4 regions of the Exiguobacterium sp. s11 genome follow, and region 2 is predicted to be linked to each of the others. Evidence: riboswitches for the same ligand, from Rfam matches in the RefSeq annotation. Region 2 holds a riboswitch; each other region holds the start of a gene.
The links. Region 2 has a riboswitch for thiamine pyrophosphate ahead of KNQ12_RS10300 (thiamine phosphate synthase). Riboswitches for the same ligand answer to the same signal wherever they lie in the genome.

Region 1 (7,569 bases), on a different contig from region 2:
ATTACTCGTCGGGAACGCTGAACGTGGTCTTGCCGTCGTTGCGGACGGTATGGGAGGTCATGCTGCTGGCGATATCGCAAGTGCAATTGTTCGCGAGGTATTTGAAGCATCCTTTTCACTTATGCCAAATCGTCCGATGGAATTGTCTGAATGGATAGAACAACGTGTAGCCGAGGCAAATGCCCGGATTCTTCAGTTTTCAAAAGACGAGCAACTTGCCATCGTCGGAACGACCATTGCCTGCGTATGCTGGGTCGAGGAGTTGCTCGTCATCGGTCATGTTGGGGATAGCAGAGTCTATGCCCTTGAAGGTAAGGCGTTAAAACAATTGACGGATGATCATTCTTACGTCAACATGTTACGACAAATGGGGGAACTTTCGGATGAGGAAGTCGAAAATCATCCACGTAAGAATGTCATCACACGGTCGGTCGGCTCGAACGAAACAGTCGAAGTCGACATTCAAGTCAGAGATGCTCCAGACTATGACCTCGTCCTCGTCTGTAGTGACGGGTTGACCGATGAAGTGCCAGATGATGTCATCGAACAGATCATCTTACAGGATGAGCCGCTTGATGAGATCGTTGGACGATTGGTGAAAGAAGCGAATGCTCGAGGAGGCGCGGATAACATTACGATTGCCGCCATCCGGTTCAAAGAAAGAAAGAGGGTCTGAATATGCGATACGGAGATCAATTAAATGACCGCTACCGCATAGAACGGCTAGTTGGAAGTGGCGGGATGGCGAATGTCTATCAAGCCTATGATGAGATTTTAAAGCGTCATGTTGCCATTAAGATTTTACGGACTGAATTTTCGCATGACGAACAGTTCATTCGTCGATTCGAACGTGAAGCGCATGCTGCTACCAGCTTGAATCATCCAAACATCGTTGCCGTCTATGATGTAGGCGAAGAAGATGCCATCTATTACATCGTCATGGAGTATATCGATGGTATGACATTAAAAACATTTTGTGAAAATCAAGCATTACCTGTGCCGCAGGCCGTCGATATCATCGCTCAAATTTGTGATGCGATTGATCACGCCCATGCACACCGGATCATCCATCGCGATATCAAACCGCAAAACATGTTGATTCGAGAAGATGGTACCGTCAAAGTAACGGATTTCGGAATCGCTGTGGCGATGTCGAATGCGACGCTGACGCATACGATGTCCGTTCTTGGGTCCGTCCATTACTTTTCACCGGAACAAGCAAAAGGTAAATTTGCGGATGAGAAGTCGGATATCTATTCGCTTGGTGCTGTCTTATACGAACTCGTCACAGGACAAGTCCCGTTCGAAGGTGATTCACCGGTTGCGATCGCTTTAAAGCATCTGCAAGATACACCGCGTCGCCCATCCGTCTTGAATCCGAAAGTGCCGCAAGCACTCGAGAACTGTATCATGCAGGCGCTTGCAAAAGCACCGCATGACCGTCAACAGTCCGTCGCAGCGTTTAAGGCAGATATGGTGACGGCGTTGTCTGACGAACGGGCAAATGAAAGCATCCGTGGCGCAGAAGAGGATGAGATGGAAAAGACAATGGTTTTATCACCTGTCCAAGTGCCAGAAGAATCAAAAGCGGAACTAGAATCACCCGCCGTCGCAACTGTTCAACCGAAAACACCGGAAAAGAAAAAGAAAAAACGCTGGTGGATCATCCTCTTGTTACTCCTTTTACTGGGTGGGGCGGCTACGACGTTCGCGATGTGGCCGGATCCAACGGTCACCGTACCATCTGTCGTCAAGACGGATGGAGACGATGCGGAAACGAAGCTTGAGAAACTTGGATTTGTCGTCGAGACAACGGAACGGAGTAGCGATACGGTCGAAGAAGGCGATGTCATCAGTCAAACGCCTCGTGAAAAAGCACAGGTCAAGAAGGGCTCGACAGTCAATTTGGTCGTTTCTACTGGTAGTGCTCCGGTTGAGGTACCGGATGTGACGGATGAAGCTGAAAAAGAAGCAATTGCAACGCTAAAAGAAGCAGGATTCGCAAAAGTCGGAGTCGAGCGAGAGAAGTCGGATGAGATCGATCGAGGAAATGTGATTCGACAGTCAATTTCTGCTGGAACGGAGGTCATTGCGAAAGAACAAACGATTACGATTACTGTATCTGAGGGGACGTCTTCTTTCGAGTTGAAGGATTTGACGAATTTATCGAGTGATGAAGCAAAAGCTTATCTCGATAAAGTAGGATTAGACGGAACGTTCGAACAAGAATTTTCTAGCGATGTCAAACTCGATCAAGTCATCCGTCAGTTCCCGCAAGCTGGCGCACAAGTCGAGCCGAACGACTCCGTGACGGTCTTCATCTCTAAAGGTGAGGAAGAAAAAACAGTGACGGCGACGTTCCCTGAAAAGGTCGTCTATGATGCTGTTAGTGAAGATGAAGAAGAGGCTCCGCCGAAACAAGTCATCCGAATCGAGACGGAAGACGCGAAAGGGAAGCGGACCGTCATCGAGGAATCAATTGATCAAGATGAGACATTCGACGTGCCATTAACGATTGATCCGGGTGAAGAAGGCAAAATTACGATCTATAAAGACGATACGGTGTATCGTTCAAAAACCATCACGTACAATCAAGCAAAAGACGCACAATGAATGTGATAAAAAAGGAGTGCATAGGATGACGGAACAACGCATCGAAGAGAATCGAGAAGGAACGATCATACGCCTGCAGGGCGGCTTTTATGATGTCATGACACCAGAAGGAGAAGTTCGTTCACGAGCAAGAGGAAATTTCCGAAAACGCGGCATCAGTCCAGTCGTCGGAGATGAAGTCGTGCTTCATATCGAAAGTGAGACGGGATATATTCTCGAAGTGAAGGAGCGGGACAACTTTTTAGTACGCCCGCCTGTCGCGAATATCGATCAAGCGTTGCTTGTCGTCTCGGCGGCAGAACCTGATTTTTCAGCGCATCTACTCGACCGATTTCTCGTCTTGATCGAAGCGAAGGAAATCCAACCCGTCATCCTGTTAACGAAGATGGATTTACTTGACGAAGTCAAAGGACCGGCTGTCCGAGAGGCGATTGCCGCTTACCGGAAGATTGGGTATACGGTCATCGAGACATCAAGTGAGACGTTGACGGGTGTTGAGCAAGTCCGTCCGTTACTTGCTGGAAAAACGAGCGTTCTCGCCGGACAATCCGGTGTCGGGAAAAGTTCATTGCTCAATGCACTGGAGCCCTCTCTTGATTTAGAAACAAGTGCGATCTCGAAATCACTCGGACGCGGACGTCATACGACGCGCCATGTCACATTAATGCCGCTTGCCGAAGGATTGATTGCCGATACGCCAGGTTTCTCGAACCTCGATTTTCCGTATGATATGGAAATCGAGGATGTACGGTGGAGTTTTCCTGAGTTCGTCGCTGTACAAGATGATTGTAAATACCGAGGTTGCTTGCATTTGAATGAACCCGGTTGTGCCGTCAAGGAAGCCGTCGAAGCCCAAGAAATCATGTCCTCTCGTTATGAGAACTATGGTATGTTTATAGACGAAATCAAGAATCGAGCCCGGAGGTATTGAAGATGATTAAAATTGCACCATCGATCTTATCAGCAGATTTTGCGAATCTTGAGCGTGATGTCAAAGCAGTCGAAGCAGCAGGCGCGGACTATATCCATTTTGATGTCATGGACGGTCAGTTCGTACCGAACATCTCATTTGGATTACCTGTGCTTAGCAGCTTACGTCAAAAGACGGATATGATTCTCGATGTCCATTTGATGATTGACCAGCCAGAACGTTTCGTTGAAGATTTCGTCAAGGCAGGAGCTGACATCGTGACGTTCCACGTCGAAGCGACGAATCATGTCCATCGTGTCTTGCAACAAATCAAAGCAGCGGGCGCAAAGGCAGGAGTCGTCTTGAATCCCCATACGCCATTATCAACGATTGAACACGTCCTTGAGGATGTCGATATGGTTTTATTGATGACGGTCAATCCGGGCTTCGGTGGACAAGCCTTCATCGAGCGTGTCATGCCGAAACTCGCAGCACTTGCGCAAATGAAAGCAGATCGTGGTCTGACATTTGAAATCGAGATTGACGGTGGCGTCAATCCGGAAACGGCAAAGCTTTGCATCGATAACGGTGCGAACGTTCTCGTCGCAGGATCAGCAATCTACAATGCACCAGATTATGCGGAAGCGATCACTAGCATTCGTCAAGGGGCTGCCGTATAATAAGAACGAGAAAACGAAATATGATGACCGCAAGGGGTGTCGCTTGAAAAGCGGCTGAGAGGAGTCTTTTAGACTTTAACCCTTCGAACCTGTTCCGTTCAAACGGACGTAGGGATGTGGCGCACGCAGGCAGTACGGCGTTCGTCGTACTGCCTTTTTGCGTCCTCTCGTACAATGAAGGAGGAAAAATAGCATGAAACGGTTACAAATGATGATGGAAATCGCCATCTTCGCCAGTCTCGGAGTCGTCTTTGATTTACTGATTCCATTCAAAATGCCACAAGGAGGCTCAATCAGCTTAGCGATGTTACCGATCTTCGTCATGGCATTTCGCCACGGTGTCGTTGGAGGGGTTGTTACGGGAGCGCTTGTCGGTACGATTCAATTGATGTTCGCTCCACAAGTCTTGACGATCGTTCAACCGATGCTTGACTATACGATTGCGTATGGTGTCGTCGGATTAAGTGGTCTGTTCGCGCGTCAAGTCAGACTAGCCGCGCGCAATGGACAAAAGAAAAGCTTGATGGCGTTCGTTCTCCTGGCGACGTTATTAGGCGCAGGACTCCGTTATATCTGTCATGTCATCAGTGGAATCGTCTTTTTTGCCGAGTATGCCGAAGGTCCAGTCGTACCGTATTCATTGATTTATAACGCGACATACATGGTACCGTCTTACGTTCTTTGTGGTGTCGTTGCGGGTCTTTTATTCACGACTGCGCCACGCTTACTCCGTTATTCGGCACGAGGCGTCTGAGATGCGGGCGATTCTCGTCTGTGCCGGTCCGCGAGAAGAAGCGCCGGATTTACGGACGTTTTGTCAGCCAGGTGATTTTATCGTCGGTGTCGACGGTGGTGTTCAGACGATTGAATCGTTTGGGCTGACATGCGACCTGACGATTGGTGATTTTGATTCGCTTGGTTATGTACCAGAAGGGGCAATCGTTCATCCGGCCGAGAAAGATGAAACGGATCTCGAACTGGCACTTCGTACAGTCTCAGAGAAGAAACAGTTTGAGGATACCTTCATTATCGGGGCGACAGGTGGGCGGCTCGACATGACCGTCCAAAATGTATATTTATTGAAGCGATACCCAGAGGCACGACTCGTGACGAAACGAGAAGAGGTACGATACTTGGCTGAGGGAACGTATGCAGTCGAAGCAGGGAGCTATCATTATCTTTCGTTCATTCCACTCGTACCATCGACTTTAAGCTTATCCGGAGTCAAATATCCACTTGATGCACATCCAGTACCGGTCGGAGGTTCCTTGACCGTCAGTAATGAATGGTGTGCGTCAGAAGCGAAGGTAGAGCTCCATCAAGGAGAACTATTGATGATGCGGACGCTTAAGGAATAGCACAATCATAGGAAAGAGGCCGTGGATGATTCCGCGGCCTCTTTCTTATGAGATCATTCTTCGAGTTGAGAGGGAGCGACACGGATGTCGCTTTGTGCTGCTAGATGTTTTCCTTTGACGAAGAGATGATAGCTTCCCCACATAACGAGGAAGAATGGAACACCGATGTATAGGGCAATCCGTTGGTCCGCTTGAAACGCAAGACTAACGAGGACGACGACGTTTAACGTCAACGAAATCAGTGGTAACACCGGATAAAGCGGTGTCTTGAATTTCAATTCGGATAGATCATGTCCGTTTCGCAAGAACTGCCGACGAAATGCGAGTTGAGAAGCAGAGATCGAAATCCAACCGACTTGAGCACCGAGCCCGGCTAAGGACAAGAGCCAGATAAAGACGGTATCCTCTGCGAAAAAGGCTGTTAGAAGCGATAACATCGCAAACATCATCGTAAAGAGTAAGGCACGCATCGGCACACCTCTTGCATTGACGTACGATAATTTCTTTGAAATCATGCCTTCTTGCGACATCGCCCATAACATTCGCGTTGCAGCGTAAAGTCCCGAGTTTCCGACAGATAATAGTGCTGTCAAGACGACGATATTCATCAAATCAGCAGCATACGGGATGCCGATCGCATCAAAGACCATGATAAATGGACTGCTGACCCCTTCAGCCGTCTCATACGGAATTAATGCCCCAACGATCGTAATTGATAAGACAAAGAAGATGAACGTGCGCCAGACTGTATTCCGAATCGCTTTTGGAATCGATTTTTCAGGCGTGTCGGACTCCCCAGCCGCGACACCGATCAATTCCGTTCCCTGAAAAGCGAAGTTGACGGCAATCATCGTCGTCAAGACACCAAGAATCCCGTTTGGAAACCAACCATTTGCTGTGAAGTTCGCAAATAACGAGGTTGGGCGATCTGCTTCCATTGGTAACCAGCCGAACCAAGCAGCACCACCTAGAATGATGAAGAAAAGGATCGCGAGGACCTTCAAACTTGAGAACCAGAATTCGGCTTCACCGAATGCTTTGGCTGAGACGGCATTCAGACCGAACAGTAAGACCGTAAAGACGGTACACCAAACGACGACGGGTACGTTCGGGAACCAACGATCCATCAAACTACCAGCTGCCGTAATTTCGAGTGCCACCGTCACGGCCCAGCCGAGCCAATAAATCCAACCGACGGCAAAGCCGATTCCTGGTCCAATGAAGCGGGTCGTATAGGTCTGAAATGACCCCGAGACCGGCAGATAGACCGCTAATTCCCCTAGACATAACATCGTCAGATACATGATGGTCCCACCCACGATGTAACTGAGGACGGCCCCGAAAGGTCCTGCTTGTGAAATCGTTAACCCTGACCCTAGAAATAAGCCTGTTCCGATGATCCCGCCGAGTGAGATCATGAACAGGTGTCGACTCGTCATCTCTCGTTTGAGTTGCATGATGACTTCCCCCAATTCTTACAAAATAAAGTACGTTCCTATTGTAAGCGTTTTCAATAAAGGCGACAATTAGTTTATGAGAAAAATAAATGAGGGTATAAAAAAACCGGAAGGGAAGATTCCCATCCGGTGGTTGCGCCTTATACGCGTTCGACTTTACCTGATTTAAGAGCTCGAGCTGAAACCCAAACCTTTTTCGGCTTACCGTCGACGAGGATACGTACTTTTTGTACGTTGACTCCCCAAGTACGTTTTGTTTTGTTCAATGCGTGTGAACGGTTGTTACCCGACTTTGGCGATTTCCCAGTAACGTAGCATTTACGTGCCATGCGTTCCGCCTCCTTTTATGTTGTTTTGCGTTCGTCCTAATAGACACTTTGCTATCTTAGCATGGTGTCAGGGCGGTTGCAACATAAAAAAAGTAGCTGACAAGAAAAAAACTTGACAGACAACCTCGAAATTTAAAATAATGGATGAGGATGATGGTAAAAGTTCATTTGACCGCTACTATTTTTCACTTATTCATTGTATAGTCAGTACGGCGACTTTTC
Region 2 (7,569 bases):
TGACATGCCTAAGAGTGACCTTCAACTCAACGGGATGACAATTAACTAAACTACGAAAAAAGTAAAATATTTGAAACTTCCTGTTTTCTTCCAACGTATAAAGACTATACAAAGGGGGAACTCACATGCAATTCTTGATTTTTGTCGTATTCGCAGGTGCTATGTATTGGTTCTACTACAATTTCTTACTTGGGTACCGTAAGAAAAACATCACGATGACGTTCGACGATCGGTTTTATTCACTCGACGAACATGTCGCAGCAATCGAACAAAAGCTCGCGACGGGCGGTCATTCGGCACGTTATCTCGGTGACCGTCGTTTTGAAGTTGATGGTAAACCTTATCTGTTCCTCGAGCGGACAGTCTCAGTCGGCGGGGTTCCGACACAACAGACGATTCTCGAGCAACAAAAAAAATAACTCTCCCCGTGCGGGAGAGTTTTATTTCGTTAGACCGGAATCCGGTCTAGGGGATGCGGTTGCTGCGACGAGCGATACCAGCGGATGATCCAGTAATCGATACCGATTTTATAAGCAAAGCGTCCTGCAGCCAGTAAGGCGATTGATGCTGCTAAGAATACTGGATTCAACGCAATCGTCCCAGCGAGTAAGTAATTGAGATTCATGATGCTTCCGACGACCAGTGCAGGAACCGTCAACAGACTAAGAATCAACAGGATCCCGACGACGAGTTCCGCGAACGGAATCAAGGCGTTGATCAGCCCGACGTTCGGTAAGGCGAGTTGCTCAATCCACGTCGCGTACCAGGAACTGACGAGTGCGTCTTCGCCCGTTGACTTCGCGAGCGCTCCTTCGAGAAACGGTTTTGCATCAAAGCCATTAATGTACTTACCGATTCCAGCGATGAACCACTGGATTCCGAGCCAGAGTCGGATGATTGTCAACAGACCGAGACCGATGATGTGTAATGCTTTCACTTTCAGACACTCCTCTACTACAACATAGTCCCCATCATACTGAAAAATCATCAGCGAGATGGGGACTATCATCATAACGTCATCGAACCGTCATCGACCTGTTACAAAAAAGGACAAGGTAACGGTTTCATGAGCGTTGATCGAGGCGATGACTGATTGCAGTTAATAAAGCAGCAACGAGCGCGACCAGTCCACCGACGAGTGCCGTGTTCATCATCGGACCGTTCGCATAGACGATGCCACCGAGTGCCGAACCAAAAGCAATCCCGACGTTACTCGCAACCGGCATCAATGAAGCGGCGAGTCCTTTTGCTTCTGGATTGAACTTTTCAGCGAGGTCAATCAAATAGATTTGTGTCGAAGTCGTCAGTAGAATCGACATCAACGACATCAAGGCGATGTTGAACAGACCAAGCGGAAGGGATGCTGTCGTGAAGTATAATGCAGCAAGAACGACTGCTTGCACGACGAAGACGAACCGTAAGCGTCCCATCGGATTTTTGCTAGCAATCTTGCCGGCAAGGATGTTACTAAAGATTGAGACGACGCCGTAAGCGAGCAAGATCGGACTGATCCACGTTTTCGCAATCCCGAGTTCTGTTTGCAGAATCGGCACGAGATATGTGTAGACGACGTAAGTTGCCCCGAATCCAAACGACGGAATAAAGAAGGCGATCAGGATCCGTGGGTTGGCGAGCAATCCAAGCTGTTCCTTAATAGAACCAGAACCCGTCGATTGCTGGACCGGAACGATCTTCCATACTGCGAGGAACGCAATCATTCCCATGACTGTCGTTAGCCAGAACGTGGCTTCAAAGCCAGCATGTTGCCCGATGAACGTTCCAATGGGGACACCGAGAACGTTCGCGAGTGTAAAACCACCGAAAATGAACGAGACGGCGACACCGCGTTTTGCGACAGGCACACCGTCACTTGCGACGACCATCGCGAGTGAGATCAAGACGCCGGTCAGGATCGCTGTCAGAATGCGGGTTGCGAGCAACACTTCGTAACTTGGAGCAAAACTACTGGCAAGGTTCAGTAAGACCCAGGCGAGTAAGAGACGTAGGATCAGGCGACGACGTTCCAGGTGACCGGTCAGCGACATGACGATCGGCGTACCGATCGCAAAGGAGATGGCAAATGCCGAGACGAGCGTACCGGCTGTTGCGATCGTGATATCAAGGGCTGAGGAGATTTCAGCGAGGATCCCGACGATGACGAATTCGCTTGTTCCGAGTACGAACGTCAGGAGCGACAACGTGGCGATCAAGAGCCAATCGCGTCGACTTAAACGAGTAGTAGGTGACATGGATGATTCCTCAATTCTAGCGCTTGCGCGCGAAACTATGAGTAACAGGATAGCATGAAACGATTTCGCCGGGTATCGCAAAGCGAGATTTCGGGAAAAGAACCATTATTCAAAATAGCGTGTGAATTTCCAGGCGTACTGTTTTTTGCGTATACTACAGAAGAAGACTACTTATAAAGGAGTGGAAACGATGCAAGCGACAGTGACATGGAACAAACAGATGGGGTTTAGTGGACAGACGGAATCAGGGCATCACCTGGCGATGGATGCAGCACCCGAAAACGGGGGTGAAAACCAAGCACCGCGACCAACTGAACTACTGCTACATGCCGTTGCCGGCTGTACCGGAATTGATATCGTTTCGATCTTAGAGAAGATGCGCTTGACGATCACCCATTTCGAAATGGATATCGAAGGAGAACGGGCAGAGGACCATCCGCGGCGTTTTACGTCGATCTCGATTCATTACCGGCTCGAAGGTGATCTCCCGGAAGATAAGGTCCGTCGCGCCATCTCGTTATCAAAGGATAAATATTGTTCGGTCTCGCAATCCCTGAACGCTGAGATTTCCGTCTATTATTCGATCAATGGTGTGCGGAGCGAGGATCCTTTGTGAAGAAAGTAGTGCTGATCGGTTGCCTGTTGCTTGCAGGGTGTGCGCAGGAGACGACGGAACCAACGAAATCATCACAACCGGAAGCGAAACAACCGACAGAAGAAAAGAAACCGAAGCCTGAGCCGACGAAGGAAGAACGACAACAAGCACAACTAAAGCAACAATTGGCAGCGATGTCGACGTCAGAAAAAATCGATCAACTGCTCTTTATCGGAGTCGCCGGCACGGAACTTTCAGCAGCTGACCGGAAATTGTTACAGACGCATGCAATTGGCGGGGTCTTATTGCTCGGCGGAAACATTACGTCGGAAGAGCAACTCTTGACGTTCACGCGTGCGATTCAAGAGACGAACCAAAAAACGTATGCCTTCGTCGGGATTGATGAAGAAGGTGGACGCGTCAGCCGGGTACCGGATCAACGATTACGGTTACCGACGAGTCAACGGATAGCGCAAGGAGCAGATGAAGTGAAAATGGAAGACGTCGGACGTACGCTCGGTCATTTGTCACAATTTTATGGTTTCAACATGGACTTCGCGCCGGTCCTTGACGTCAACAGTAATCCGAACAATCCGATCATCGGCGACCGTGCGTTAAGTGCTGATCCGAATACCGTCGCGACGCTTGGTACGGCCCTGATGCACGGGATGCAGGAGACGGGAACGATTCCGGTCGTCAAACATTTTCCCGGTCACGGCAATACGAGTGTCGATTCCCATGTCGGGCTACCGAAAGTGACGGCATCAAAGGAAGAATTGAAGCGGACGGAGCTGTTACCTTTCCAAGAAGCGATTCAAGAGGGCGCCGAGATGGTGATGGTCGCCCATATTCTCTATCCCGCGTATGACGATACGAATCCGTCCTCGCTCTCAAAGCCGATCTTGACTGACCTCTTGCGTCAACAACTCGGATTCAACGGTGTCATCATCACGGATGATCTCGTCATGGGGGCGATCACGAAACAATATGGTCTCGCAGAAGCGGCACGTCAGTCGCTCGTCAATGGAGCTGATATGGCGATGTTTTCAGAGGCAGGTGCTTACGCAAAAGTTCATGCTGAAGTGATGCAAGCCGTCAAAGACAAAACGCTGACGCCGGAGATGCTCGATGCTAAAGTAATGCGCATCCTGAAGCTAAAGCAGACGTATGCCGACAGCCAAGAGCAACAGCGACCGACGAAATCGGAGCTGATTCAGCAAGTGGAAGCGCTCAACTAGGACTAGCGAAGCAAAGCGACTCATGCTAGACTAATGGGGCAAGCCAATTAAACACGAAAAGACACTAGGGGAGTCTCCCAGCAGACTGAGACGGAAGTATCCGGACCCTTTGAACCTGATCTAGTTCGTACTAGCGGAGGGAAGTGGCTCGAAACCTTAGATATCCTTAGCGCTTCAGCGCATTTTCGGACCACTCCCTTCAACATCGGGAGTGGTCCTTTTTCGTATGGAAAGGAAGAACATGATGCGTCTACATCTGATTTCGACGGGATCCATCCATCCGCTTGATGAAATAAAGACTTTTCAATCGCTTCAACCTTATACGGATCAGCTACATCTACGTGAACCGAACTTGTCAGCAGCAGAATTACTTGATCTGATTGAAGCACTCCTTGGGCATGGTTATTCGCCTGATCAGTTAACGGTTCATGACCGGGTCGATGTCGCCCATGTCGCCGGCATCGGTGTGCAGTTGACGCGCCGGTCCTTGCGTGTCCGTGATGTGCGACGTCATTTTCCGGACCTCGTCATCGGGAAATCCGTTCATTCACTGGCAGAGGCACTGGCAGCAGAAGCGGAAGGAGCCGACCGACTGCTGTACGGTCATATATATCCGACAGCGTCGAAGCCGGACGTGCCACCACGAGGGATCGACGCATTAAAGCAAGTCGTCACCTTCACGACGAAACCAGTCATTGCGATCGGTGGGATTACACCAGAATGCATGCCTGAAATCGCAGCGACCGGTGCAACCGGAATCGCTGTCTTATCGGGTATTCTCGGTCAATCGGATCCACTCGCCGCCATCAGGCGTTACCAGGGGGTTCGCGTATGACGGATCACATCATCATCGGCGGCGGAGTCATCGGGTTGACGCTTGCTTACGGTCTCGCCTGTCAGAATGAATCCGTCGTCGTCTTAGAACGTGGAACATGCGGACGAGGAACGAGCCGCGCAGCTGCCGGGATGCTTGCGACGGACATCGAGCTGAGAGCAGAATTGCATGCACTTGCCGCGCGAAGTCGTCGTCTGTATCCACTGCTTGCACGTCGACTCGAGCGAGAAACAGGCATCGATTGTGGATACCGGGAACAACCGTTTTTGTTAAAACGTAAAGGACGCGAGCATCTGTTTCCAGCTGTCGGTCAAATCGATCCACGACGACTGACGACTGCATTGATGTATGCCTTACACGCACGTGGCATATCGATTGAAGAACAGGTAGATGTCACACGCATCGAAGAGAACGATGACTTCATTAGGATCGAATCGAATGCGGGAATCTGGACCGGACGAACGGTGACGGTCGCTGCCGGACGCGGGTCGCAAGCCTTGCTCGATACAGCTGGTATTTCGATCGCGACATATGGGGTCAAAGGAGAATGTCTCGCAGTCTGTCTCGCGGGTCAGCCGTTACGCTCGATCCTGTTTGACGACGCTGTCTACCTTGTGCCAAAAGCAGACGGACGAATTTTGATCGGTGCGACCGAACTGCCGCACGACGAGACGGTCGGTGTCAGTGTCGCTGGGATCATGTCACTGCTTCAAGCAGCAGAACGACTGTATCCACCGATTCGTGACGGGGTCATCGAAGAAGTCTGGTCCGGTGTACGACCGCAAACGGTGTCCGGCTTGCCATATATCGGAGTCACCGATTCATCCCGTCGGATCTTCCTAGCGACAGGGCATCATCGGCATGGCATATTACTCGCACCAGCGACAGCGGAAGTCTTGGTAAATACATTACGCTTGATTCAGAAGGAGGAAGTCCGATGAACATTACGATTAACGGCAATGACCACACGATCGAACAGATTAAAACGATTGAGGACATGCTCACGCAACTCGGCTTAGGGGAAAAGCTCGTCATCGTCGAACAGAATCGACAAATCATTGATCGTACGGTGTACGGTCAGACGGTCGTTCGGGACAATGACACATTTGAAATCGTTCATTTCGTAGGAGGAGGATAAACATGCTGAAAATTGGAGAAAAGACATTTGAATCACGATTATTACTCGGAACAGGGAAATATACGGATGCTACGGTACAGCAGAAAGCGATCGATGCGTCCGCTTCACAAATCTTGACGTTCGCCGTCCGTCGGCTCGACATCTTTGACAAACAACAAGCGAATTTTTTGGAGTCGCTTGATTTAGCGAAGTACGATTTACTGCCGAACACGGCCGGTGCGAAGACGGCGGAGGAAGCTGTTCGGCTTGCGAAGCTTGCGCGGGCATCCGGTATGTGCGACATGGTTAAGGTCGAAGTGATCGGTTGCGATAAGACGTTACTACCGGACCCGATCGAGACGTTGCGGGCTTCTGAAGAATTACTTAAAGAAGGCTTCATCGTCTTACCGTATACGTCGGACGACGTCGTCCTTGCACGACGACTCGAAGAACTCGGTTGTCACGCCATCATGCCGGCGGCGTCACCGATCGGCTCCGGACAAGGTATTCTCAATCCGCTCCATTTGCAATTCATCATCGAGCAGACGACGGTCCCGGTCATCGTCGACGCCGGGATCGGTTCACCGACCGACGTCGCCTATGCGATGGAACTGGGTGCGGATGGTGTCTTATTGAACTCAGCTGTCGCTCATGCCCAAGATCCGGTCAAGATGGCGCGTGCGTTGCGACTAGCTGTCGAAGCAGGGCGCCTCGGTTACGAAGCGGGACGTATCGAGAAGAAACAATATGCGGTCGCGAGTAGTCCAACGAGTGGATTGATTCGATGAACCGTTACTCACGGCAAACTCGATTTCAACCGATCGGGGAAGCGGGACAAGCACGCTTGGCATCAGCGAAGGTACTGATCATCGGCATGGGAGCGCTCGGAACGGCGTCGGCAGAGCAACTCGCCCGCGCCGGTGTCGGTGTCGTTCGAATCGTCGACCGCGATTATGTCGAGTGGAGTAATCTACAACGACAACAGCTTTATACCGAGGACGATGCGCGTCACATCGTACCAAAAGCGATTGCCGCAAAAGCACGGCTTGAAGCGATTAATTCGACAGTGACGATCGAAGCGCATGTAGTAGACGTCGACCGGGCAGCGCTGACGTGGCTTCTCGATGATATCGATTTGATCATCGACGCAACGGACAATTTCGATATTCGCTTGATAATGAACGACATGGCGTTGATGCGTTCGATTCCGTGGATTTATGGTGGCTGCGTTGGCAGTTATGGGATCACGTTCACCGTCCGTCCCGGAGAGACGCCGTGTCTGCATTGTCTGCTCGATCAATTACCGCGTGATCAGGAGACGTGTGATACGGCGGGAATCATCGGACCAGCTGTACAGATGGTTGCTTCCTTGCAGGTGACAGAAGCATTGAAGTGGTTGAGCGGAAAGACGGACGCCATGCGGACGCGCTTGCTTGCGTTTGATGTCTGGTCGAATACGTTTCAACAAATTAACGTCCAGTCACTGAAGCAAATGGAGTGCCCGTCGTGCGGCATCGAACCGTCCTATCCTTACT
Region 3 (7,569 bases), on a different contig from region 2:
AAAGGAGTGAGCTAGATGCTTGAAGTCCGTGGATTACGAAAGTCATATGGTCGAAAAAAGAATGTCCTGAACGATGTATCGTTCACTGTCCCGTTAAATCAACTGACCTGTCTCATCGGATTGAATGGGGAAGGCAAGTCTACCATTTTGAAAGCCATCATGGGCTTAGTCCCAGTAGATGCTGGAACAACCAAAGTGGATGGGAAAACGACCCACGATAGCATCGCTTTCGTACCTGATCTTTCTACGATGCCTGGTTATATGAGCGTCGGAGAAGCCGTCGCCTATATGCGCGACTACTATCCGGATTGGGATCAACAAGTAGCAGAGGAACTGATGGGGTTCTTTAAATTGATGGCGACAGACCGCATCGCCAATTTATCGAAAGGGAATAAAGCAAAGGTTAATCTGTTAATTGGATTTGCGATGAATCGACCTTTCTTATTGCTCGATGAACCGTTGGCTGGGATTGATTTATTTACGAAAGAACAAATTGCGTGGATCTTCTCTAGTCACTATATGGAAGGGAAGGGCATCTTGATGACGACTCATGAGATTGCAGAAGTGGAACATCTCATCGACCGCGTTATTTTTCTTCAGGACGGGACCATCATACAGGAAGATGACTCGGAAGAGATGCGTGAGCTTTACGGGAAATCAGTACAGGATCGAATGAGGGAGGTTTATCAGACATGAAGAAATTCTTTATGCTATCAAACGAGGAAATCAAGCGAAGCTTCAAACTATACCTTTCGATATTGACGATGTTAGTGATTGTTGAACTCACATCGGTCGTATATCAGGTTCTTCATTATCAATCTAAGCTGGAGGATTTGATGAAAAAAGAGCGACTTACGGAAATGGAAGCCGTTGATCAATTGAATGGACCGTTGACGTTTGGCGATGCGACCAACTACTTCAAGTACATGATTGCCATCGGTATCATGTTCACGATTCTATATGCCTTTCAAATTTGGTACCGCGATTGGTATGGCGAGTCCAAGTACATCTACCGTTTATTGATGTTGCCGGGTAAACGCATCACAATCCTCTTATCCAAACTGACAACAGTATTGGTATTTGTGTGTGGTTTCATGGGCATCCAGTGGATCACGATTCTTCTAAGTCGTCGACTCTACGAATGGTTACTCCCGGAACATTTACAAGCAGCATCCAAAATCATCGGGGAGTCAGCTGCGTTGAACATGCTCTATACCTTTAATGTGATCGATACATTCGTTATTTTAGCGGTCGCACTCTTCGTCATCACGATGGTCTTCTTGTTCGTCTTAACAGAGCGGTCCTACCAAAAAGGGAAAGCCTTGGTGACGATCGCAAAGGATGTAGCGCTCTTGATCGTACCATTCATTGCATTACGTTACTTATTTGATTTGACTAGCATTCTCGTCCCGAATCAACAAGTATTCGTCTATCTTTCCTTTATCCTCATCTATTTTGCATATATAAGTTGGAAATGTGTTCGACTATTGAACCATAAAGTATCTATTTAATCATTAGAAGGAGGAAGTCATGAGACGATATAAAGAAATGATTATCGTAGGAGGTATTGCTGGCGTCACCTTACTCAGTTATTTTGGTTACGCCGTAAGCATTAAAGGATCGGATTATGAAGTCGAGAGTATACGAAAAGAAAATGCAGAAGCTCTTAAAAAAGTAAACATCGAAATTGAAAATGGAGACATCAAGCCTACTCAATACAATATCCAATTGGACGGTCAAATCCATAGTGAGTCGCAGAACTATATCACAGGGTTGTTCAATAGCTACGCTGCAGACTTCCCTGCTGATTTCTATCGCTTTCTTTCTAAGGAAGACGTATTTACTAGTGAAATGGGCTCGCGGACATACGGAATTGAAGTAAAGGCATCTCAGTTGAACTATCATTCTTATGACAAAAGTACACAGAAACAATTTAAAAAGACGCTTTCTCATCGTTTAACGGTACCGGATCGTGAAATGGCTGACATCCGTGTCTTCCATCAAGACGGCATGAACGTATACGTCCAACGGGATGATCATGGAGCAAAGGAAAAATCGACGGTGTTATTACTCAACCTTGCAAAAGGAAAAGTGGAGACGCTTCAATCCAAGCAACTCAAGACTAATCAAGAGCGTCATTATGTGGCAGTGAACGACTATGGAATTGTCTATCGTGAAATCGCATATGATGCGGAAGGGGTAGAAAAAGATAGCGCTTATTATCTAGATAACGGCAAAGGCATCAAACGAATCAAAGCACTTGATGCGTATGCAGCGGAAGGGAACTTTAATGCTGATGAAAATAGCCAATCACTGATCGCTTACGGTACGTTTGATTCAGAAAAAAGTAAAAGCATCAAATGGAGTACCTATGACTTTAAGACGAATCAAGTCAAGCAACATCAAGTGGAAGGGCAGCGTGCTTACCGCTTCAATGGCTCCTATACGATGATTGCGCAGGGAAAGCTATACCATATCGCTAATATCAATGATTCGGATTTCCAAGTCACGGTAATCGATACGAAAAATGAATCGATTTCGTATCAAGGAATCATCAAAGATAAAAATGCTAAAAAGAATCGTTTGGTACAGGATGTCACTGTATCGGAGTAATCGTGATGGACTCATGATTCACCTCGTTTACTCGCTTTTTAGAATACTAGAAATGAATTTATCTGTCAGAATCATTGACAGGGGTTTTCAAGACCACTACAGTGAAGATAACTTAAATAGAATCACTAGGGGTGTTATTAAACTGAGATGAGTAGCTACTCAAACCCTTTGAACCTGAACTAGGTCGTACTAGCGTAGGGAAGTGTAAACTCTGATGAACAAGCGGAGACGATGATATCGTTCTTTGCTATGTGATTATTTAGATGTGCGCAACTTTCCTTTTGGAGAGTTGCGTTTTTTTGTTTACTACTTCGCTATTTAAGTTGCAAAAATGGATGAGGGAGTGGACAAGAATGAGCAGAACAGTATTAGTGACAGGAAGTAGCCGAGGACTTGGGGCGACGATTGCAAGGGTGTTAGTGAACAATGGATTTAAAGTGGTGATTAATTACTATAAAAGCAAGGAGGCAGCAGAAAAGCTTGTGAGCGAACTGGGAGCAGAGAATGCACTTGCCTTGTATGCAGATGTTACGAAGCGGGAAGATGTTGAGAGCATGATGCAATACGCAACAGCACATTATGGTCAAATCGATGTTGTCGTCAATAATGCACTAGTAGATTTTAAATTTGATCCGGTTGCTCAAAAATCGTTCATCGATTTAGAGTGGGAAGATTATCAAAAGCAACTTGATGGAACGCTAAAAGCAGCTTTTTTCACCATCCAAAGTGTCCTGCCGCAATTTATGGAACGACATAGCGGTAGTATCATCAGCATTGGAACAAACCTTTATCAAAACCCAGTTGTTCCTTATCATGAATACACAACAGCAAAAGCAGGTCTGATTGGCTTTACTCGAAACCTAGCCGCGGAGTTAGGTCAATATGGCATAAACGTGAATGTCGTCTCCGGTGGGTTATTGAAAGTCACAGATGCGAGTGCTGTGACAACCGCTGAAGTATTCGATTTCATTGCCCAATCGACCCCATTGAAAAGAGTGACGAGTCCAGAAGAAGTAACGCAAATGGTCGCCTTCCTGGCATCAGAAGCAGCATCTGGGATTACGGGTCAAAACGTAACGGTCGATGGTGGGTTAACGATGAATTGAAGCGGGCGTTTTAAAAGATTCTCAGCTTGTCAGAGAAGGGATTCGTGAACAGCAGATGACGAATAAAAATCAGTTAAATATCGGCGTTTTGTTTTATGGATGTGGTCATCATCAAGCCGCATGGTTAATGCCTGATTCCGCGATTAAAGAGATCGGAGAGAGCCGCTATTATCAGCGTCTGGCTCAAATAGCGGAAGCTGGATGTTTGGATGCAGTATTTTTTGCGGATAATCAATCTTTTCCGGCTAATAATGCAACTGATTTACCTGCCTTTTGGTTGGATCCTTTAATTAATCTAACGGCTATTTCTCAAGTGACGGATCATATCGGATTAGTTTCTACGATATCGAGCACGTTCTCCAATCCGTATACAGCAGCAAGGCAACTTCTAAGCCTAGATCACGTGACGAAGGGGAGGGTAGGCTGGAACTTAGTGACCTCGATGACGGATTGGGAAGCGTTAAACCACGGGATGGATGCACTTCCACCGAGGGAGGAACGGTATAACAAGGCGAACGAATTCGCAGCATTGATGGAGAAGCTATTTTTATCTTGGGATCAAGCGGCTTTTCTCGCGAATCGATCAGATAACCAATTGATTGATCCTGAACGTATACAAGTTATCGATCATTCTGAAGCCTATTTCAGCGTAAAAGGTCCTTTGTCTACGCCGCGTAGTCTCCAAGGAAAGCCAGTAGCGATGCAAGCGGGTGCTTCTGAAGAAGGGATTGCCCTTGCAGCCAAACATGCGGATGCCGTATATTCTGTGTCATGGAATTTTAGACAAGCCCATGCTTTTCGTGAAAAACTCCATAAGAAAATTAAACAAACTGAATCACCAGATCGAAAGATTAAGATATACCCAGGCTTAGTAACGTATGTTGGTAAAACAAGAGAAGAGGCACTAGCCAAAAAAGCCGAACTAGATGAAAAATTACCGGTTGAAAATGCGTTGAAACAATTGAGTTTTTTTTTGCAGCAAGATTGCTCCACATGGGATCTCGAAGCAAAGATTCCGACCTTACCATCGATCGAGGAATTTTCCGGACCCATCGGACGCTACCGAACGATTCTAGAGATTATCGATGATACAGATCCGACGCTCAAAGAACTATTAGGCTATTTAGCAGCAGGAGGAGGACACCTGACATTGATTGGTACTCCGGAAGAAATTGTGGATCAGTTGGAATTTTGGTTTAACGAGGGAGTAGCAGATGGCTTCAACTTGATGCCGCCGTCACTACCGTCAAGTTTAGAAGATTTTGTAGACATGATCATTCCTGAGTTACAAAAAAGAGGATTGTTTAAAGTGTCCTATCAAAGTACTACATTTAGAGAGCATCTAGGTTTAATCGATTAAATTAGATGAAAAGTTTAGTTAAATTCCGAAAAGATTTCGAAGAAAGCCTTGAAGATCAAATATGAATCGGCGTGACTTAAGATTTACGAACTTTAAAATTTAGATGAAAGAAACGATACAAATCTCAGTGTTGCAAAATCTCGAATGGGAAGCTCAGCATCCAGAGGAATTTGAATTATATCGTGAAATCTCAGAGACGCGATTATCGCGCTATAAAAATATAATCACACTGATTTAAATGTTAAAAAGCGACATTTGTAATATGATAATCACAATTTTTAAAATTAAAATGCTATATTTTTCTTATACTAATTAAAGGGGTGTTTTTGTTTGGCTGGTACTTTTGATTCTTTAAATTCAATTTTTTATTTGTTAGGTTTTTTAGTTTTATTAAATGTAATCTTTTTGGTTGTTCCATCTAAAATTTCATCTTTTGTATACATATCATTTAATACAGTAGTCCTCGCCGTCATTTCAATCATGTTGTTTTTCAAAGCGGGTTCTTTAACTGACGATCTAAATAAAGATGGATCAAGCGTGCCATTTTATTTAACTATTATCATTGGAATTCTTGTTATTATTGCAATTCCATTAGGTCTTAAAAACAAAAAAGTGAAGAACTTGAACTGAACCAAAAAAAGTTAGGCAATAAATAATTTGTCAGGCGACCTTGAGGACCTGAGTCCGGTATTCCACAGGGCTCAGGTTTTTTAGTCGTCTCTTGATACGACGATGGTTATAGTACTCGATGTAACGCTCAAGCTCATATTTGAAGTGATCCATGTCATCGAACTCCTTGAGATATAGGAGCTCTGACTTGAGCACGGCGAAGAAGCTCTCGATGGCTGCGTTGTCGAGACAGTTGCCCTTACGGGACATACTTTGCGTGATGCCATGTTCGTGGAGCGTACCGACGAACGCTCGATATTGATAATGCCACCCTTGGTCGGAATGCAGAATCGGTCGGGCTTTCCCGTCAAGCTTCCCGATTGCTTGATCCAACATTTCACCAACGAATTGATAGGTAGGGCGGTCCGATAGGGTATAGGCAATGATCTCACGATTTCCCAAGTCCATCATCGGCGAGAGGTAGAGCTTCTCCCCGAACAGGTGAAACTCAGTGACGTCAGTCACCCATTTCTGGTTCAGGCCGGTGGCCTTGAAGTCACGTTGGAGAAGATTCGGTGCGACCTTTCCGACCCGTCCTTTATAGGAGCGGTATCGCTTCATGCGGACGAGACTTTTGAGACCGAGCTCATTCATGAGACGGCGCACGGTCTTCGGATCGTGCCGGTAGCCCTGGCGTTCGAGAAGTGCGTGGATGCGACGATAGCCACATCGTCCCATACCGAGCACGCGGAGGAGTCCCGAAACGGGATAGATTGACCGCAATTCATCGATTACTTGTGCCTTGATCCGGTTCGTCGCGCATTCTCTTCTTGAACCCTTGAGCTTCTCGACTTCTGTCATCTCTTCAAAATCCTTCTTTTTACGTCTCGCCATCGGGGCACGTCCTTTCGGTCTGGCGACCAGACCTGCGGTCCCTTCCCGTTCATACGTCGATCGCCATCTCGAGATCATCCCTGGGGAGGAATTCGGTATTTTACGGCCGCCTCTATACTGGACAGCCTGTTGGTCGCCATGTCGTTTAATACCACCATTTTAAATGCCGGCGAGTGTGTTGTATAGGAAGGATCGAAGATCGTCTCTCCCCAACGTTCATAGAGACGCGACCACACATGGATACGTTGATATGCGATCCCGATTTCATTCGCCAAGCTCTTGTATCCGTCTCGTCCCGTCAGATAACGTTCAACGACCTTGATTTTAAATGCCTTCGTATATTTGGTCATAAAAAACACTCCATAAAAGTTGGATTTTTATGTCCAACTTTTATGGGGCAGTTCAATTAACCTTCTCTCTTTTTTATTAGGCTTTCTATTCAGTAAAACAGAAAAATTATTTTTTTCTTAGTTGAATAACTTTTGATAAAATTTCTTTGGCGGAATCACAACTATTTCTTTTGTAATAGGTAATTTAATCAAGTCTTCCATTCTTACTAAATATATTGGATGACTAGAATCATTTAAATCAACATGAGCATCCTTAGAACAAATACAGGTAGCGGGATCAAACATTTTGATAATATATACTTCTCCTAAATTTTCTATAGATACTTTAAGCATAATTTTATTCTTAATTAAAAGATTAGTTATTATTTCTCTATATAACATTAAAAGAATCCAAGTGATAAAAAAGACACCTATGAATATAAGTATAGTGTTGGTCATATTTAGGGATTCAGATACGAATATTACCCATAGAGTATAAATAAAAGTTAATATGTAAGTTAAATAAAAAGCTAATTCTCCCATACTTAAATAACGTTTCTTTAAAAGTTGATCGTCAGTTAAAAACCTCCTTTCAAAATTGGTATTTGATAATAAAGACATTCCAGAAACAAACAGAGGAAGTAATGAAAAAATGAAT
Region 4 (7,569 bases), on a different contig from region 2:
TTTTCATCTTTTTTCATAAGAAGGGTTGAAATTTTATGCATATGGGCGTACTCTTGCAGGCAGATACTCACAGAAGGAGGAGCATGAGGTCACTCATCATATTGCCATGACTACAACACACCCACAGAAAAAGAGAGTTGAAAAAATTAGTTTTTTAATCATCGGTACATTGCTTTATTCCCTTTACATCAGTTTACTACTATCTCCAAATGATATCGGATCAGGTGGTATCATGGGGATCACACTCATCATCCAAGAGCTCTTCCACACGCCAATCGGTTTAACGCAATTGCTTTTAAACATCCCACTCTTCCTTTTAGGTTTTCGTTTTCTGCGTAAACGGTTCATGTTCTTATCCGGCATCATCGTCGTTGCTTCCTCTTTTTTAATCGACTGGATTCCGACTCAAATTGTTCCGGAATCTTTAAATGATCCGCTCGTCGCCTCCATCTTTGCCGGTCTAGTCTCTGGACTTGCGATGGCATTGATCTTCTTCGGTGGTGCTTCAACTGGAGGGCTTGATATTCTTGGAAAGTTTTTCTTCGCTCGTTTTCATAACTGGCCACTTCCTCGCATATTTCTGATGCAAGATCTTGTCATCTACATCCTTGTTTGGTGGGTGTTTGACTTAAAACACGTTATGTACGCGCTCATCATGAGCTTCGTTCGCGCCAAAGCCCTTCAGACGGTTTACAGTTTCTATTCTGCTTCTAAGCAATGTATCATCATTTGTGAGAAAGCAGATGAAATCAATGAAGTCATTACAAAAGAACTCGGTCGTGGTGTCACGATTCTCGATGCACGTGGAGGATATTCCAACCGAACGAAAAAAATGGTCTATGTCGTCGTTCAAAATAATGAAATCGTCCGTTTGCAGGAGATCGTCTCTTCCGTTGAGCCAAATGCATTCGTTACATTCTCAGAAATTCATACGGTTTTCGGAAACTATAAGGAACATTCCTATTCGTTTTAACCAAGCGCAGCCAAGCTGCGCTTTTTCTTCTACATAAAACAGCTTCTCGGATTGCACTAGCTTTCCTGCTTTTTTATTCAGAATACTGACTTCTTACTTTCCTATCCCTATTCAAAAAATAGACAGGCTTCACTTTTCTTGTAATAGTAGTTAAGCTAATGACATGTCTTTTTATTTAAAGGAATGATTGCATGCACTCACTATGGCGTCAGCGTGTTCTGCTGATTCTTTTGATCAGTTTATTTGCCTCTATACCAATCATTTATGCCTTATCTGGTTATCGGACAATTGCGGCGATGACAGCGCAGATGAAGGATCATGATATACCGTTAATTAATCAAGTCGATCAGTTGGTTGAACATAATCGAGATCGAGCAAACGCAGTCCGCGGCCTCTTATTGTACGAAGATAATCGTTATATTGAACAATATTATTTTTCGACTTCGAAAATTCATGACTTACGTAATAGTCTGAATCAATCTTCGACTACTCCAGGAACAATTAAAGATCTTCTTCGTCGCAACAATGTCTGGGAGTCAGAAATCGAACGGGTTTTCGTCGTATATGAACGCCAAAGTCCAGCAGCAGCAAAACGTCTCGCCAGACAATCGACTCAAACGACTCAGACGATCCTTGAAGACTTATCACGTGTAAAAGATGATTTATATCGAACGCTTCAGGCAAAATTACAACAATCGGATGCGTTAATTGCTACATATAAATGGATGTGCCTCGGCCTGTCAATTCTGTCCTTTTTGATGATTAGTGCAACGATTTTTTTCTTCCATCGCTTCGTTCCTGCCATATCAGAGAAATCAGCACAAGAATAAACAAAAAGGAGCTGACTCAAAAGTCAGTCTTTACAAAGATAAGGGTGGCAGATCATCATTCTGCCACCCTTATCTCGTAACAAAAAGAATGATGCGTCACACGTCACTTCTACAGGAACAAGCGCGATTTTGCGCTATCAGAGACGAACGAGACCCGCTTTTCTGCTGGAATGAAGCAAGAAAGCCAGCTTGTGTCTCGCCTGAGGAAAGGGTCTGAAAAGATGAGTTATTCTTTTTTCGAGTCAGCCTCTTCAGATTATAGAGGCGTCATCTTGATTGACAGGACGAGGTCGATGCTTGTCCTAGGAAAACGATCCGAGATGAACAAAAAAAGCGCAGCAATAGCTACGCTTTTCGTTATTCTAAAGAATCATTCACGTACTGCTTTTCCCTCATGCACATGTTCCATAGCCATATGCACAAGCGATGAGACATGATGATCATCCAGGGAATAATAGACGACTTTGCCTTCTTTTCGGAACTTGACGAGTCCTTGTTTCAACAAAGACCGAAGATGATGAGACGCCGTCGCAATCGAACAGTCGACAGAGGCTGAGACATCACAAACGCATAGTTCTTCTTCAATCGTCAACGCATAAACGATTCGCAGTCGTGTCGCATCCGAAAGAATCTTAAATAGCTTTCCGATTTCAAGTGTTGGGATCGTATCCAAGACTTGTCCGATTTCAGACGCACGTTGTTCGTCAATCGCAATCGTTTCACAACGGGGAATATCCATGTCCGTCACCTCGTTTTTACCTATATTGCACCATGGGAAAACAGAACATTGCAAGTTTAGCGCATGCGCCTACGAATGAGCCAAAATACGAACCATCCTCCAACATAATCTCCGATATCCCAGACGATTCGATTTTGATCGACAGCGCGTACGCCGATATCAATGATTTTCGTACTCTCTAATCGGTTCGAATAGCGCTGTCGTAGCCGAGTCGGAATCGGTAGACGAAGAAGTGCCCGGTAATAGATGTCTAAATGAGTATGTCCCCAAATTTCCGTCGCAATCGAGCTCGTTTTAATATACAACGGACGTTTGTAGCGTCTTTCATACTTTTCTTTCAATAAAAGGGCCATCTCATAAGATATACGATTAGGACGCGGAAATAAGACTTTTCCTAGATGGTAGATCCCCTGATTATCGACTCGAATGATTTGTGGTTCTAACCGATATCGAATCCAATAGCCGCGAAAACGGATCGTCTGCCATTTCAATACAATCACCTCTGAACGGATTATACCCTGTTCTGAAGTGATTGATGCCATTCTCGCACAGCATCTGTCATTTGCTGCGCAGCGAGTTGCCGATCTTCTTTAGCGAAAATTTCTGAAATGACGGCGTACCCTTCTAGCGGGATGGGAAGGGTGGAGACATTTGTTGCTGTGATTCCACCAATACCGATTAAAGGTAATCGTACGGCTTCCCGAATCGCCTGAAGCATCGTATGCGACATGGAATCAGCGTCTGCTTTGGATGACGTCGCAAATAGAGACCCCACGCCTAAATAAGATGCTCCGTCTCGCTCTGCTTCAATCGCTTGTGCAACAGTGGCTACCGACACACCAATCACGGCATCTGGTAAAAGTTGACGTGCTGCGGTTAAAGGAATGTCTTCTTGTCCGATATGCAAACCAGCTTCGACGAGTAACGCGATATCGATCCGGTCATTGATGATCAAAGGAATGTCGTGTCGATCCGTCAGTCTTTTCAACCGAACTGCCTGATCGTAGAATTCCTTTCCTTGTGCGGTTTTTTCTCGTAGTTGCACGATCGTCGCACCACCTAAAACAGCTTCCTCAACGACCGTCTCGATCGCGACGCCAGGATGGTACCGACGATCCGTCACTGCATAGATGGAGTAATCAATTGACACGTTCTGTCACCTCCACCAGTTCTTGCTCCGTCATGAGGCTGATCGCATTGAACAATTCTCGTTTAAAATCACCAAGACCTTGCGCAGAGACTGCTTGTTCTCCTGCTTTTCCCATGACGAATGTTCCGTGAACAGCCGCCTCAAACGCCGTATATCCTGCGCCGAGGAAGCTCGCAATCAAGGAAGCCGTCATACAGCCCGTACCCGTGATGTCTCCTAGACGAGGTGTTCCTACATGTAATTCCATTTCGCGCGTTCCATCCGTGATATAGTCGTTCGGACCTGTCACGACGAGGACAGATTTGTGTTTGCGAGCGAATGCACGAATACTTTCTCGATCCATCATTGCATCTCCCGCAGCATCGACTCCCTTAGTTCGTCCGTCTTCCCCAAGTAACGTCTTGATTTCAGAAGTATTTCCTTTGATGACCGTACACCCGAGATCAATGAGTTCTTTAGAAAAGGCAGTACGTAATGTCGTTGCCCCTGCTCCAACTGGATCAAGAACGATCGGGACATTCAAACGTCCCGCTTCACCGGCTGCAAGTCGTTGAGCTGCTTGCATGTCTGAATCGATCGTACCAATGTTTAAGACAAGAGCTTGCGCGAGTCTAACCATTTCTTCTACTTCGCGAATATCTTCCGCCATGACGGGTGATGCTCCAACAGCGAGTGTGACGTTTGCGCAGTCATTGATCGTCACCGTGTTCGTCAGATGGTGAATGAGTGGTTTGTGTTCAAGAATGGTCGTAAACATGTGTATCCCTCCAAAGTGAATGAAAATGATGTGTCGGTCCAATACCTTGTCCGAGAGCAAATCCATGACGAATCGCCTCCGTGACATAGCTCTTTGCTTGTCTTACACTATCTGTCAAATCTTCTCCAAGCGCCATCCGCGCCGCAATCGCCGCAGATAAGGTACAACCAGTTCCATGAGTATGTTGATTGTCTAACCGTTCCGATGTGAAGCGGTGTTCTACTTCCCCATCAAACAACAAATCCGTCGCAGCTCCTGAGAGATGTCCACCTTTTAGTAATACTGCCCCTGTCTGTGTAGCTAATTGATGCATCGCCAGTCGCATTTCATCTAGATTGGTGACCGATCGTCCTGTTAAACGCTCCGCTTCCGGTAAATTTGGTGTGACGAGTGTCGCAAGCGGTAAAAGCTCCGAAATCAATGCTTGTTCAGCCTCCGTCCGTAATAAGGCATGTCCCCCTTTAGCGACCATGACGGGATCTAATATGATCGGAACTGTCTGTTTGCGGAGATGTGTAGCAATGACACGAATCGTCTGCGCATTCGAGACCATTCCGATTTTGATCGCATCGACACGAATGTCTGAAAAAATCGACGTTAACTGGGCATCTACGATTTCTGGAGATAACTCTTCCACCGCTTGAACACCCAACGTATTTTGCGCCGTGACAGCTGTCAGGACGCTCATTCCATAAACGCCTAAAGCTGAAAATGTTTTTAAATCTGCTTGAATCCCAGCTCCACCACCGGAGTCGGATCCCGCAATCGTCAGTACATGTTTCATATTCTTTTCACCTTCCCATCGAGCAATATAAGGGAGTCGTGACCGACAAAAAAGCGTCAACCGCTGTAAAAAAGCAGTCGACGCTATACGAAAGCGTTATACACGCATTCCGGTATCCGTTCGGCTCAACTTTCCTACGCTGGTATTATCCAGTTCAGGTAATAGGGTCGAAAACAGATTGGTTTTCCTCTCAGCCGGATTCCTCCAGCTCCCCTAGTTGCTCAAGTATTCGTTTCGCCTTAACTGTAGCATAGGAAAGAAAAAAAAACGAGCCGAAGCCCGTTTTGATTACAGATATGCCAATGGATTGACTGCATTTAAAGGAGAAGAAGCACTGTATTGATAGCCTCCGACATGTAGTTCGAAATGTAAGTGTGGTCCTGTTGAATTCCCTGTACTACCAAGTGTTCCGACTTGCTGACCTTGAGAGACCGTTTGTCCTGCATGAACAGATAATGAGCTCATATGAGCGTAAACCGTCGTATAGACTTTTCCATCCAAGAAATGCGAAATCATGACGTGGTTTCCGTAAGGTCCACCACCTGATGCTGTAATGACGGTTCCGGCTGCTGCTGCGACGATCGGAGATCCGACGGGACCTTTGAAATCGACGCCATTATGGAATGTATAACCGTTTGCTCCACTAGCTGGTCCGAATCCTTGTGATACCCCACCAGAAGATGGTCGGACAAATTTCCCACCACCTGAAGCGATTGGTGTTGTATCTGAACTTGTTGATTCTGTATTCTTATTGGCTTGTTTTGCTGCTTGAGCACTTGCTTTAGCAGCTTTTTCAGCTGCCGCTTTCTCTGCTGCTGCTTTTTCAGCCGCTGCTTTAGCCGCTGCCTTCGCTGCCGCAATCGCACGTTCTTGCGCTTCGAGAGTCGCTTGCAGTTCTTTTGCGTCTAACAGTTCTGTCGTAAACTTCGTCTTCCCTTTTCGTAATTTTTTGAGTGTAGCACTACGCTCTTTCATTTGAGCTTTCAACGCTTTTTTTTGTTCAAGCAATACTTTCTTTTCTTGCATTTGCTCCGCTTTTTTCTCAACGAGTGCTTGCTTTGCTTCTGCTAATTTTTGTTGCGTCGCGATGTAATCTGAAATCATTTTATCATCTTGTTCAGCAATCTTTTTACCCGCCATGACACGGCTGAATAAATCACCTAAATCCTTTGATCCAAAAATGACTTCTTCCCACTTAATCGAGTTTCCATCGTTTTCTTGGAAAACACGTAAACGATCACCGAGTAGTTCTTCCTGCTTCTGTAGCATCTCCTCGTAACGAACGATGTCTGCCTTTAACTCATCGATTCGATTGCTTAACTGTTTAATTTGTTTATTTTTTTCGGAAACTTGGAAAATCTTTTCGTTAATCGCTGCGTCGATTCGATTGATTTGACGTTGTTCTTTTGAAATTTTAGCTTCTTGCTTTTTAATCTCTTTTTCTAATTTACGTTGTTCAGCGGCATTTTCAGCCTTTTTTTCTTTAATCGTTGCTGCCGCGATCGGTTGTGTACCTGTTGTAAGTAATGCCCCTAAAACAATGGTAGAAATTAGTTTTTTTAGCATATATCGTTTTCCTCACTTATGTATTTTCATTTTTTATTATAGTATTCAAGTTTCTCTCATATCTGAAATAGATTATAGCACCCTAATCGTTTCAAAAAAATTTCATTTACATTTCAAGTGAAAACGTTTTTTTGTAATATATATATTTCTTATCAAATATAAAAAAAGAATCGTTGCATATGCAACGATTCTTAACTGTTTAAAACATAGTCATTGGATTTACTGAGTTAGCTGGACCTGTTGCACTGTAGCTGTATCCACCAACGTGAATTTCGAAGTGCAAGTGTGGACCTGTTGAGTTTCCTGTGCTACCACGTGTACCGATTTGTTGACCTTGGCTGACGCGTTGACCTGCACTAGCGTTCAATGAACTCATATGTGCATAGACTGTCGTATATGTCTTCCCGTTCAATTGGTGAGCAATCATGATGTGATTTCCGTAAGGTCCGCCACCTGATGCTGTAATGACTGTACCAGTTGCAGCTGCCACGATTGGCGTGCCAACTGGACCACCGAAATCAATCCCGTTATGGAACGTATAACCGTTTTCTCCGCCTGCAGAACCATACCCTTGTGTCACAGCACCAGCAGTTGGATGAATGAAGAGTCCGCCTGATGATGGTGACGGTTTAGGTGTCGCAGGAGCTGACGGTGCTGGCGCAGTTGGTGCTGGTGTAGATGGTTTTGGTGCCGATTGTTTCGTCGAACCAGAAGGTTTTGCTGACTGCGCTGCCTTCTCTTGTGCTGCTTGCTGAGCTGCCGCTTCTTTA

Region 1: it holds a riboswitch for thiamine pyrophosphate, as region 2 does, so the genes downstream of both, thiT (energy-coupled thiamine transporter ThiT) here and KNQ12_RS10300 (thiamine phosphate synthase) in region 2, are expected to answer to the same signal.
Region 3: it holds a riboswitch for thiamine pyrophosphate, as region 2 does, so the genes downstream of both, KNQ12_RS14455 (3-oxoacyl-ACP reductase) here and KNQ12_RS10300 (thiamine phosphate synthase) in region 2, are expected to answer to the same signal.
Region 4: it holds a riboswitch for thiamine pyrophosphate, as region 2 does, so the genes downstream of both, thiD (bifunctional hydroxymethylpyrimidine kinase/phosphomethylpyrimidine kinase) here and KNQ12_RS10300 (thiamine phosphate synthase) in region 2, are expected to answer to the same signal.

The regions. Positions count from the first base shown of each region.
Region 1 covers NZ_JACSNF010000001.1:579,714-587,282, reverse strand. Annotated here, with positions in the region: gene KNQ12_RS03370 (Stp1/IreP family PP2C-type Ser/Thr phosphatase) at 1-676, shown strand, start outside; gene pknB (Stk1 family PASTA domain-containing Ser/Thr kinase) at 679-2,613, shown strand; gene rsgA (ribosome small subunit-dependent GTPase A) at 2,639-3,544, shown strand; gene rpe (ribulose-phosphate 3-epimerase) at 3,547-4,203, shown strand; TPP riboswitch at 4,226-4,335, shown strand; gene thiT (energy-coupled thiamine transporter ThiT) at 4,397-4,957, shown strand; gene KNQ12_RS03345 (thiamine diphosphokinase) at 4,959-5,561, shown strand; gene KNQ12_RS03340 (amino acid permease) at 5,615-7,018, opposite strand; gene rpmB (50S ribosomal protein L28) at 7,159-7,347, opposite strand.
Region 2 covers NZ_JACSNF010000002.1:517,614-525,182, forward strand. Annotated here, with positions in the region: gene KNQ12_RS10270 (hypothetical protein) at 1-49, shown strand, start outside; gene KNQ12_RS10275 (hypothetical protein) at 126-419, shown strand; gene KNQ12_RS10280 (DoxX family membrane protein) at 449-937, opposite strand; gene KNQ12_RS10285 (MFS transporter) at 1,065-2,249, opposite strand; gene KNQ12_RS10290 (OsmC family protein) at 2,440-2,865, shown strand; gene nagZ (beta-N-acetylhexosaminidase) at 2,862-4,082, shown strand; TPP riboswitch at 4,139-4,241, shown strand; gene KNQ12_RS10300 (thiamine phosphate synthase) at 4,324-4,917, shown strand; gene KNQ12_RS10305 (FAD-dependent oxidoreductase) at 4,914-5,858, shown strand; gene thiS (sulfur carrier protein ThiS) at 5,855-6,055, shown strand; gene KNQ12_RS10315 (thiazole synthase) at 6,058-6,822, shown strand; gene KNQ12_RS10320 (ThiF family adenylyltransferase) at 6,819-7,569, shown strand, end outside.
Region 3 covers NZ_JACSNF010000005.1:101,898-109,466, reverse strand. Annotated here, with positions in the region: gene KNQ12_RS14475 (GntR family transcriptional regulator) at 1-23, shown strand, start outside; gene KNQ12_RS14470 (ATP-binding cassette domain-containing protein) at 16-696, shown strand; gene KNQ12_RS14465 (hypothetical protein) at 693-1,511, shown strand; gene KNQ12_RS14460 (hypothetical protein) at 1,549-2,613, shown strand; TPP riboswitch at 2,731-2,831, shown strand; gene KNQ12_RS14455 (3-oxoacyl-ACP reductase) at 2,967-3,719, shown strand; gene KNQ12_RS14450 (LLM class flavin-dependent oxidoreductase) at 3,775-5,079, shown strand; gene KNQ12_RS14445 (hypothetical protein) at 5,410-5,709, shown strand; partial or broken gene KNQ12_RS14440 (IS3 family transposase) at 5,740-6,932, opposite strand; gene KNQ12_RS14435 (hypothetical protein) at 7,050-7,454, opposite strand.
Region 4 covers NZ_JACSNF010000006.1:100,803-108,371, reverse strand. Annotated here, with positions in the region: gene KNQ12_RS15515 (YitT family protein) at 107-973, shown strand; gene KNQ12_RS15510 (CHASE3 domain-containing protein) at 1,165-1,803, shown strand; gene KNQ12_RS15505 (ArsR/SmtB family transcription factor) at 2,174-2,542, opposite strand; gene KNQ12_RS15500 (hypothetical protein) at 2,599-3,042, opposite strand; gene thiE (thiamine phosphate synthase) at 3,054-3,692, opposite strand; gene thiM (hydroxyethylthiazole kinase) at 3,682-4,449, opposite strand; gene thiD (bifunctional hydroxymethylpyrimidine kinase/phosphomethylpyrimidine kinase) at 4,430-5,233, opposite strand; TPP riboswitch at 5,348-5,458, opposite strand; gene KNQ12_RS15480 (murein hydrolase activator EnvC family protein) at 5,522-6,799, opposite strand; gene KNQ12_RS15475 (murein hydrolase activator EnvC family protein) at 6,999-7,569, opposite strand, start outside.